3 regions of the Bacillus sp. D48C genome follow, and region 3 is predicted to be linked to each of the others. Evidence: predicted binding sites of a transcription regulator. Region 3 holds the regulator's gene; each other region holds the start of a gene.
The links. The regulator Rex, encoded in region 3, represses fermentation and respiration genes when NADH is low (regulators of the CRP and FNR family bind a similar motif). The targets are predictions, from matches to a motif close to TTGTGAAATATTTCACAA.
Positions count from the first base shown of each region.

Region 1: the regulator Rex is predicted to act here: its motif matches at 1,508-1,525, upstream of adhE (bifunctional acetaldehyde-CoA/alcohol dehydrogenase).
Region 2: the regulator Rex is predicted to act here: its motif matches at 1,610-1,627, upstream of adhE (bifunctional acetaldehyde-CoA/alcohol dehydrogenase).

Region 1 is NZ_JBKFAQ010000010.1:19,517-22,809, reverse strand. It holds gene adhE (bifunctional acetaldehyde-CoA/alcohol dehydrogenase) at 1-1,300, opposite strand, end outside; gene ACLBXA_RS21425 (hypothetical protein) at 1,552-1,860, opposite strand; gene ACLBXA_RS21420 (hypothetical protein) at 2,981-3,293, opposite strand, start outside.
Region 2 is NZ_JBKFAQ010000001.1:485,979-489,271, forward strand. It holds gene ACLBXA_RS02595 (O-acetylserine dependent cystathionine beta-synthase) at 1-423, shown strand, start outside; gene ACLBXA_RS02600 (bifunctional cystathionine gamma-lyase/homocysteine desulfhydrase) at 427-1,560, shown strand; gene adhE (bifunctional acetaldehyde-CoA/alcohol dehydrogenase) at 1,823-3,293, shown strand, end outside.
Region 3 is NZ_JBKFAQ010000024.1:8,213-11,505, forward strand. It holds gene groES (co-chaperone GroES) at 1-144, opposite strand, end outside; gene ACLBXA_RS28950 (CPBP family intramembrane glutamic endopeptidase) at 536-1,285, shown strand; gene ACLBXA_RS28955 (YdiK family protein) at 1,282-1,473, shown strand; gene ACLBXA_RS28960 (redox-sensing transcriptional repressor Rex) at 1,503-2,132, opposite strand; gene ACLBXA_RS28965 (ABC-F family ATP-binding cassette domain-containing protein) at 2,320-3,293, shown strand, end outside.

The sequences.
Region 1 (3,293 bases), on a different contig from region 3:
CAGAATTCTTACCATATGATCCACAACCTAATGTTAAAGATGGAATAAATGCGTTATATATATCACCAATCCCACCTTGTGCTGACGGTGAATTTACAATAAGACGACAAGCTTTCATTCTTAAACCAAATTGTTTTTGTACTTCTTTATTTGTAGAATGAATAACTGCTGAATGCCCTAAGCCACCCAAATTTAACATTTCTTCACAGTATTTAAATCCTTCTTCTCGTGAATTTGCTTTGATACAAGCTAATACTGGGCTCAATTTTTCACGTGATAGTGGATATTCTGCACCCACTCCCTTAATTTCAGCTACAAGTATTTTTGTATCTTCTGGTACCTTAATGCCTACTAATGAAGCAATATAATGTGCTGATTTCCCAACAATATCACTATTTACTGCACATGTATTTTCATTAATAACAAGCTTCTCTAGTTTTATTCTCTCTTCTTCGGTAACAAAATAACAATTGTTGTCTTGCATTTCTGTTTTTACACTATTATAGATTTCCTTATCTACAATGATTGCTTGTTCAGAAGCACAAATCATACCATTATCAAATGTTTTTGATAAAATTAAATCATTTACAGCTCGTTTTACATGTGCTGATTTCTCTAAATAACAAGGTACATTCCCAGGTCCTACTCCTAAGGCCGGTTTCCCTGTAGAGTATGCTGATTTCACCATTCCAGCACCTCCGGTTGCAAGAACAAGTGCAACCCCCTCATGGTTCATTAATCTTTTTGTTGCCTCAACAGAAGGTTTTTCGATCCATTGAATGCAATTCTCCGGTGCCCCTGCCCTAATTGCAGCATCTCTTAAAATTTTAGCCGCTGCAACAGAGCATTGCTGAGCAGATGGATGAAAAGCGAAAATAATTGGATTTCGTGTTTTCATTGCAATAATTGCTTTAAACATAGTTGTTGAAGTAGGATTCGTTACTGGTGTCACACCAGCAACTACACCTACTGGTTCGGCAATTTCGATGACTTCTTCATGTGGATCTTCATGAATAATTCCTACAGTCTTATCTTTTTTTATGCTATGCCAAATATATTCAGTCGCAAATATGTTCTTTGTACATTTATCCTCATACACACCTCGACCAGTTTCCTCAACCGCCATCTTTGCTAATGGCATATGTTGATCTAATCCAGATAGTGCCATTTCATGAACAATATGATCTACTTGCTCTTGCGTATAAGATTCTAGTGCTTTTAGTGCTTCTTTTCCATTTTCAACTAAAGTATTAACAACTTCTTGTACATCATTTTCATCTTTAATTACTACGTTGACCATTGCTTGTACTTCTTTTTCATCTGTCTTGTTTGTCATATTAAAGCCTCCAGATCACTATAAAAATAGATTTAAAATGTTGGAACTTATTGTTTTCATCTTGCCTATTAAGTAAAGCCTTAAATCATGTGAAGTATTTCACAAATGATAATATGAAATTTTCAACTACTCCTACTATACATGAAATGACTATTTTTTATTGTGTATTTTTTGTGAAGTGTTTCACAAATATTTATAATAATTCTAATCAATAATTACTTATTTACACCATCAATATATACAATTACATTCTCAGTTGTATTATTTCTCAATTCAATATACACCTCAGCATTAAAATACAATATTTGTTGATGCCTTAATATCTCAATTTCATTATCAATTATAACCATTGTTTCACCGAAAACTGCATACATACATATATCCTTGTTCAAATATTTTGGTATGACAACATTACCTGACGGATTAATGAAAAAAAATGATGGAAATGTATTTTCAGTTTTATTAATAATTGTTTTGAATACCTCATCATTTAATCCCATAGGTGTTACATTTTTTAGTTGCATAAATATCACTCCTATTCATGTATAAAAAATTTAATAAAGTATAATAAATTTATACTCTATTTTTACAAACTTATAGCTAGGATCTCGACTTTGCCTATAAGTTTATAACTATTAATTTCCTAAAGCAACAGTAATTCATCTTCTTGTAAAGGACTATTAATTTGTTATAGTATGTAAATCTCTTTGTTGTGATAACTATACTAAAGAAGACACTTAACACTTATATGTAATTTATCTAGTAGTATTTTATGTGTATAGTAGTTAGAAATTTTTATTAATAAATTTTGAAAACATTAGTATATATAATATAAATTATTTTTTTATTTAAAAATATTTTGTTTGTCCCAATCCTCTCTAAAATATTCCCCCTTTTCTTAAAATCTTATATAAATATATATCTTATATATATTAAAAATATAAAGATAAAACTTTTATAGGTTCATAAAATATAGAATAAAGCTTGCTATGACAATGTTTTTAACATGCCCTACTGTAAAAAATCATAAATGGTATGTAATGGGAGTGTAAAAATAGACTTTGTTGTACCATCCTTTCTACATAAAATCATAAAATAATACCACTATTCCTACATAAAAAATGAAGAAAAATAATTCACTGATAAGTATATTTATTCAACCGTAAATAAGAAGATATTCTTGATAGTTGTCCCCAATTTGTAGTTATTTGTACACAATCTATACACAATGATCATAATTTAATCCACTTAATTCAGTTATTCATATTTAATCACATAAAACTTGATGAATTTTAGTAGATTTACTTATAGAACCCTTATATAGCAACAATAGTATGATATTTTTATTCACAAATGATACTTTTTATAAACATATCCACTAAAAATTTAATTTTTCTTATGATTTTATGTAGAGTAAAATCTCTATTTATATAGGTATTGGATACCTTTTCAAGTTACTATTGTGGAAATTAAGAAGGATGAATAACTTTTATTGTATAGAAGTGCATAAAAAAAGACTCTATTTTCAATAGAATCTTTTAGAAAAGTATATAAATGTATCTAATAGAAAGACTTTGAATGATAGAGCCAACACGAATAGCCCTCTACTTTGATTTTTTTTCAAATATAGAGAGCTGAAAATGATTACATTTCTTCCATTACTTTTAATACCTGTTCAGTTGATGTTACTTGAATTCCAGTACGTATCAGCTTTTCCAAGGCACGTATAAAGGTAATTAAATTTATGCTATCAGGTACTTCAATTACCCTTAGCTTTTCTTTTGGTAATTTATCTATCTTTTCAATGAACAATTCACGTACATCGCTAGGAATAAAGCGTTCCTTATGTCCTTTTATCTTTAAAAGTTCACGCATTTCTATTTCTAAAGCCATATAAGCATTTAGATTTGCACCTTGTTCATAAGCGTATTTTCTAAATAATGTTTCTTCTTGATAT
Region 2 (3,293 bases), on a different contig from region 3:
GGAGAGATTAACATATTTGTTGCTGGAGCAGGAACTGGCGGTACGTTTATGGGGACTGCATCTTATTTGAAAGAAAAAAATATAGATATTAAAACAGTTATCGTAGAGCCAGAAGGATCTATTTTAAATGGTGGTAAGGCTGGTTCACATGAGACCGAAGGAATTGGACTGGAATTTATCCCGCCATTTTTGAAGACATCTTATTTTGATGAAATTCATACGATTTCTGATCGAAATGCATTTTTACGAGTGAAAGAATTAGCGCAAAAAGAAGGACTTCTCGTTGGGAGCTCTTCAGGAGCAGCATTTCATGCGAGCTTACTTGAGGCAGAGAAGGCAGCACCAGGTACAAATATTGTAACCATTTTTCCTGATAGTAGTGAGCGCTATTTAAGTAAAGACATATACAAAGGATGGGAATAAAAAATGAGAGCAAAGACAAAGTTAATTCATGGTATTCGCATAGGAGAACCTTCAACTGGATCTGTAAACGTACCGATCTATCAAACAAGTACGTACAAACAAGAAGCGGTTGGTAAGCATCAAGGATATGAATATTCACGTACAGGTAACCCAACACGTGCAGCTTTAGAAGAAATGATTGCCGTATTAGAAAATGGTCATGCTGGATTTGCATTCGGTTCTGGAATGGCTGCTATTACAGCGACAATTATGTTGTTCTCAAAAGGTGACCACGTTATTTTAACAGATGATGTTTATGGTGGAACGTATCGTGTTATTACGAAAGTATTAAACCGCTTCGGTATTGAACATACATTTGTAGACACAACAAACTTAGAGGAAGTTGTAGAAGCAATTCGTCCAAATACGAAAGCGATCTATGTGGAAACACCAACGAACCCATTACTAAAAATTACTGATATTAAGAAAATATCTACTCTTGCTAAAGAGAAAGATTTATTAACAATTATTGATAATACATTCATGACGCCATATTGGCAGTCGCCGATTTCTTTAGGAGCAGACATTGTACTTCATAGTGCAACGAAATATTTAGGAGGTCATAGTGACGTAGTTGCAGGTCTAGTAGTGGTAAATAGCCCACAACTAGCAGAAGACCTTCACTTTGTACAAAACTCAACAGGAGGTATTCTTGGACCACAAGATAGCTTCTTACTACTTCGCGGTTTAAAAACATTAGGAATTCGTATGGAAGAACATGAAACGAATTCACGCGCTATTGCTGAATTTTTAAATAATCATCCAAAAGTAAATAAAGTATATTACCCAGGTCTTGAATCACATCAAAACCACGAATTAGCAACAGAACAAGCAAATGGATTTGGTGCTATTATTTCGTTTGATGTAGATAGTGAGGAAACATTAAATAAAGTACTTGAGAAACTGCAATACTTTACACTTGCTGAAAGCTTAGGAGCAGTAGAAAGTTTAATTTCTATCCCATCTCAAATGACACATGCATCAATCCCAGCAGATCGCCGTAAAGAATTAGGAATTACAGATACATTAATTCGTATTTCTGTCGGTATTGAAGATGGTGAAGATTTAATTGAAGATTTAGCGCAAGCGCTAGCGTAATAAAAAATGCACTGCTAATGTGGAGCAGTGCATTTTTTATTATGTTAATTTGTGAAATATTTCACAAATTATACATACACAAATGAAATGATTTCATGTATATTGAATTCATGAAATGTTATTCACGAGTAAACTTGTGAAGTGTTTCACAAACAATAGGATTCATGTAGGACGGTAACTCTATTTTTTTTCGCTAATCGGGACTTATTATGACCTATAGGGACTTATAAAGACCGTGATAACAGAATAGGAGGAAATTTACATGGTAGTCAAAGAGAAAGTTGTAAATGAAATGCAAGAGGTAAAAGAGATGATTGATACGTTAGTAAATAACGGTCAACAAGCTTTACAAGCATTAGAAAGTTTTACACAAGAGCAGATTGACAACATTGTTCATGAAATGGCATTAGCAGGTGTTGATCAACATATGCCACTTGCAAAATTGGCTGTTGAAGAAACAGGCCGTGGTGTCTATGAAGACAAATGCATTAAAAATATTTTTGCCACTGAATATATTTGGCATAGTATAAAGCAAGATAAAACGGTAGGAATTATTCACGAAGATCCTCATGAAGAAATAATAGAAATTGCAGAACCTGTCGGTGTAGTAGCTGGGGTAACACCAGTAACGAATCCAACGTCGACAACAATGTTTAAAGCGTTGATTGCGATAAAAACGAGAAATCCAATTATTTTCGCATTTCATCCTTCTGCACAAAATTGTTCGGTGGCAGCAGCGAAAACCGTATATGATGCAGCAATGAAAGCTGGTGCACCAAAACATTGTATTCAATGGATTGAAAGACCGTCTGTCGAAGCGACGAAACAATTAATGAACCATGATGGTGTGGCACTCGTTCTAGCAACTGGAGGCGCTGGTATGGTGAAATCAGCTTACTCTACTGGAAAACCAGCGCTAGGTGTAGGTCCTGGTAATGTACCGTGTTATATAGAAAAATCAGCACATGTAAAACGAGCTGTTAATGATTTAATTTTATCGAAAACATTTGATAACGGTATGATTTGTGCATCGGAACAAGCAATCATTGTCGATAAAGAAATCTATGATGATGTTAAAACAGAAATGATCGAAAACAATTGTTACTTTGTAACAGAAGAAGAAAGAAAAAAATTAGAAAAGCTCGTTATAAATGAAAATACATGTGCAGTAAATAGTGATATTGTAGGAAAATCAGCACAGTATATTGCCGAATTAGTTGGGATTACTGTTCCTGAACATACAAAAATGCTTGTAGCTGAAATTCAAGGTATCGGAGCAGCATACCCGTTATCTCGTGAGAAACTGAGCCCAGTATTAGCCTGTGTGAAGGCGAATTCATTAGAAAAAGGATTTACATATTGCGAAGAAATGTTGAACCTCGGTGGGTTAGGACATTCAGCAGTTATTCATTCTACAAATAAAGAAGTGCAAAAGCAATTTGGATTACGTATGAAAGCTTGCCGTCTCATTGTAAATGCACCTTCATCACAAGGTGGAATAGGGGATATATATAACGGATTTATTCCATCACTTACACTTGGTTGTGGTTCTTACGGAAAAAATTCAGTTTCCCAAAATGTAACAGCGACTCATTTATTAAATATAAAAAGGCTGGCAAATAGAAAAAAGAATATGCAGTGGTTCAAATTGCCACCAAAAATTTATTTTGAAAAACATGCTACAGCGTATTTAGCAAATATGCCTAACATTTCACGTGCATTTATTGTAACGG
Region 3 (3,293 bases):
AAGCACTCGACCAGTACCTACTGCAACAACTTTACCCTCTTGTGGTTTTTCTTTTGCAGTGTCTGGTAATACAATACCACTTGCTGTTTTTTCTTCTGCTTGAACAAGCTCAATTACAACGCGATCACCTAATGGCTTTAGCATGAACAATAACCTCCTCATTTTGTTATGTAAATTTTATTTATTAGCACTCAAGTCACCCGAGTGCTAACACACTTATAATAATAAATAATCTCAATTTCTTTTGCAAGTAAAAAAATCATAATTTTTTCGCAAATTACTATATAAACTTTCTATATAGAATACTGCCTCTACTATATGAATCGTTGTTTCCCCTACTCGTATGTTACAATATGAAAGACACCCTAAGTTGTTTTCGCTAAACGTACAACTTTTTCCTGTCTCCTACTTTAATTTAAAATACGTATTTACAAAAAAATCATAATTCGAATGAAAGTTTATATCGTAGATAACATATTTACATGTTATCCTACCTCATCTCATACACTAGAGTTAGAAAGGATGGTTAAACCATTTGAAGAAACAATACTGGTGGATTATCGTTACATACATTTTAATGCAATTATCTGGCGCTGTTGGATTACCACTTCTCCTAAAAACAGGACTCTATGATAATAGAGGATTTACCATTGAGGAAAAAGGACAAATCATAATGGGACACTGGGCAATTATTAGCTTCTTTGTTGCATTATGTATCGTACTTTGGTTACTTAGAACAGATATTCGCGACAGACATTTAGATGCAACGCGCTCTTCTGTTCCAGCTACAATTGGGTGGATTTTCATCGGATTATTCTTAGCTTTCTTTTCACAAATAGTTGCCGGTATGATCGAGATGCAGCTACTAGGAATTAAACAAGGTTCAGAAAATACAATGAAACTGATGGAAATTGCACGAACTACTCCTTGGTTCCTTATTGTTGTATCTATAATCGGACCTATCTTAGAAGAAATCGTATTTAGAAAAATTCTATTCGGTGCACTTTATAAGAAGTTCAACTTCTTTATTGCAGCTATCATTAGTTCACTTGTATTCGCAGCAATTCATTTTGATTTTACTCACTTATTGGTATACACTGCTATGGGGCTCGTATTCGCCTTCTTATATGTGAAGACGAAGCGCATTATCGTTCCTATTGCAGCTCATGTTGCGATGAATACATTAGTCGCTATTGGGCAAATTTTTATGAGCAATGAGCAAATTCAAGAAATGATTAAAGAAGCTGAAAAAATGCAAGGATTTATCGGAGGATTTTTTGTATGAGAAACTCACCATTGTTCATGGCTGCACTATACTTCCTTCTTGGATGTATCTTTACACGCTTCGCCATTACGAACGTGACAGATACAATCTGGAATGTGTGGACAATACTATTTGCAGTTATGGCAACAATTGATTTTAATTTGGCACTTCGCCTTATATTAGTTAAATTCACAAAGAAGAAACAATAATAAAACGCAGAGGTCGCTTCCTCTGCGTTTTATTGTGGATAGTTTTTCAAAAAGTAAACTAATGTTTGTAACTCTACAGCTAAATCAATATGATGAATTCTAATATTCTCTGATACGTTTAATCGTGCTGGTGTGAAATTCAAAATACCGTGCACGCTCGTTTCAGCTAATCTATCTGCTACAGCTTGTGCTACTGTAGCCGGTACTGTTAATATTGCCACTTGTATATCATTTGATAATCTCTCTTCTAATTCATCTAAATGATATACAGGAATGCCCCCGATTTCTGTTCCAACTTTCTCTTCACTAACATCAAATGCCATTTCAATTTTTGTATTATTGTTTTTCGTGAAATTATAATGTAAGAAAGCGGTCCCTAAATTACCTACTCCAATAAGTGCTACACGCGTTATATCATCTTGATCAAGTGTTTCGCGGAAAAATGATAATAAATAATTTACGTTATATCCATATCCCTTTTTCCCTAATGCTCCAAAATACGAAAAATCTCTTCGTATTGTTGCGGAATCTACTTTTACCGCTTCACTCAATTCGGCCGATGAAACACGCTGCTTACCAGAAAGAGATAAGTTTTGGATAAATCGATAGTATAGAGGCAATCTTTTAGCAGTGGCTTGTGGAATCTTTTGCTGATCCATATGACCTCTCCTCTCTTCCTATCTTTATTCATATACTTTAATCAAATACAGAAGTTTAGCACTCATTAAATTCCTTGTATAATAAAGAGAAGAAGTATTCTCTCTTTATTTTAAACTATACACTATTTTTAGTATGATTGAGAAATATAAACATGGCAAAGTTAAGAAATTATTTGAGGTGAGAACATTGATTTTATTACAAGTAAATGGACTTTCGAAATTATACGGTGCAGAAACAATTCTTGCAAACATAAAATTGGAAGTACAAACAAAAGATCGTATCGCATTAGTTGGAAGGAATGGAGCTGGAAAATCTACATTATTAAAAATTATCGCTGGTGAGTTATCACATGATGGTGGCGAAATTATAAAACCGAAAGATGTCTCAATCGGGTATTTAGCTCAAAATACTGGCCTAGAAACGTCTTTAACAATTTGGGATGAAATGCTAACCGTCTTTACCCACTTACAGCAAATGGAGACAAAACTTCGAAAGCTTGAGCAAGAAATGGGAAAAGAAGAAAACTTTTCAAACGAAGCTATATATGAAAGATTGTTAGCTGATTATGACCAATTGCAACTCAATTATAAAGATCAAGGTGGATATCAATACGAAGCGGATATTCGCTCCATTTTAAGCGGCCTTGGCTTCCCAGTTGAAACACACCAGACGACGATCTCTACTTTAAGTGGCGGGCAAAAAACAAGATTAGCTCTCGGGAAATTATTATTAACAAAACCAGACTTACTTATTTTGGACGAGCCTACAAACCATTTAGACATTGAAACATTAACATGGCTTGAGCAATATTTACAAGGTTATCCTGGCGCAATATTAATCGTTTCCCATGACCGTTATTTCTTAGACAAACTCGTTACACAAGTATATGAAATTTCGAATAAAGAAAGCAGACGATTTGTTGGTAACTACAGTAAATATTTAGACTTAAAATCAGCATTATATGATCAAGAAATGAAACGTTACGAAAAACAACAAGATGAAATCGCAAAACTTGAGGACTTCGTTCAAAAGAATATAGCTCGCGCTTCTACAACGAAACGTGCTCAAAGTCGCCGTAAACAACTAGACAGAATGGAATTATTAACGAGACCATTAGGGGATTCTAAGTCAGCATCATTCCACTTCGATATTGAAAAGCA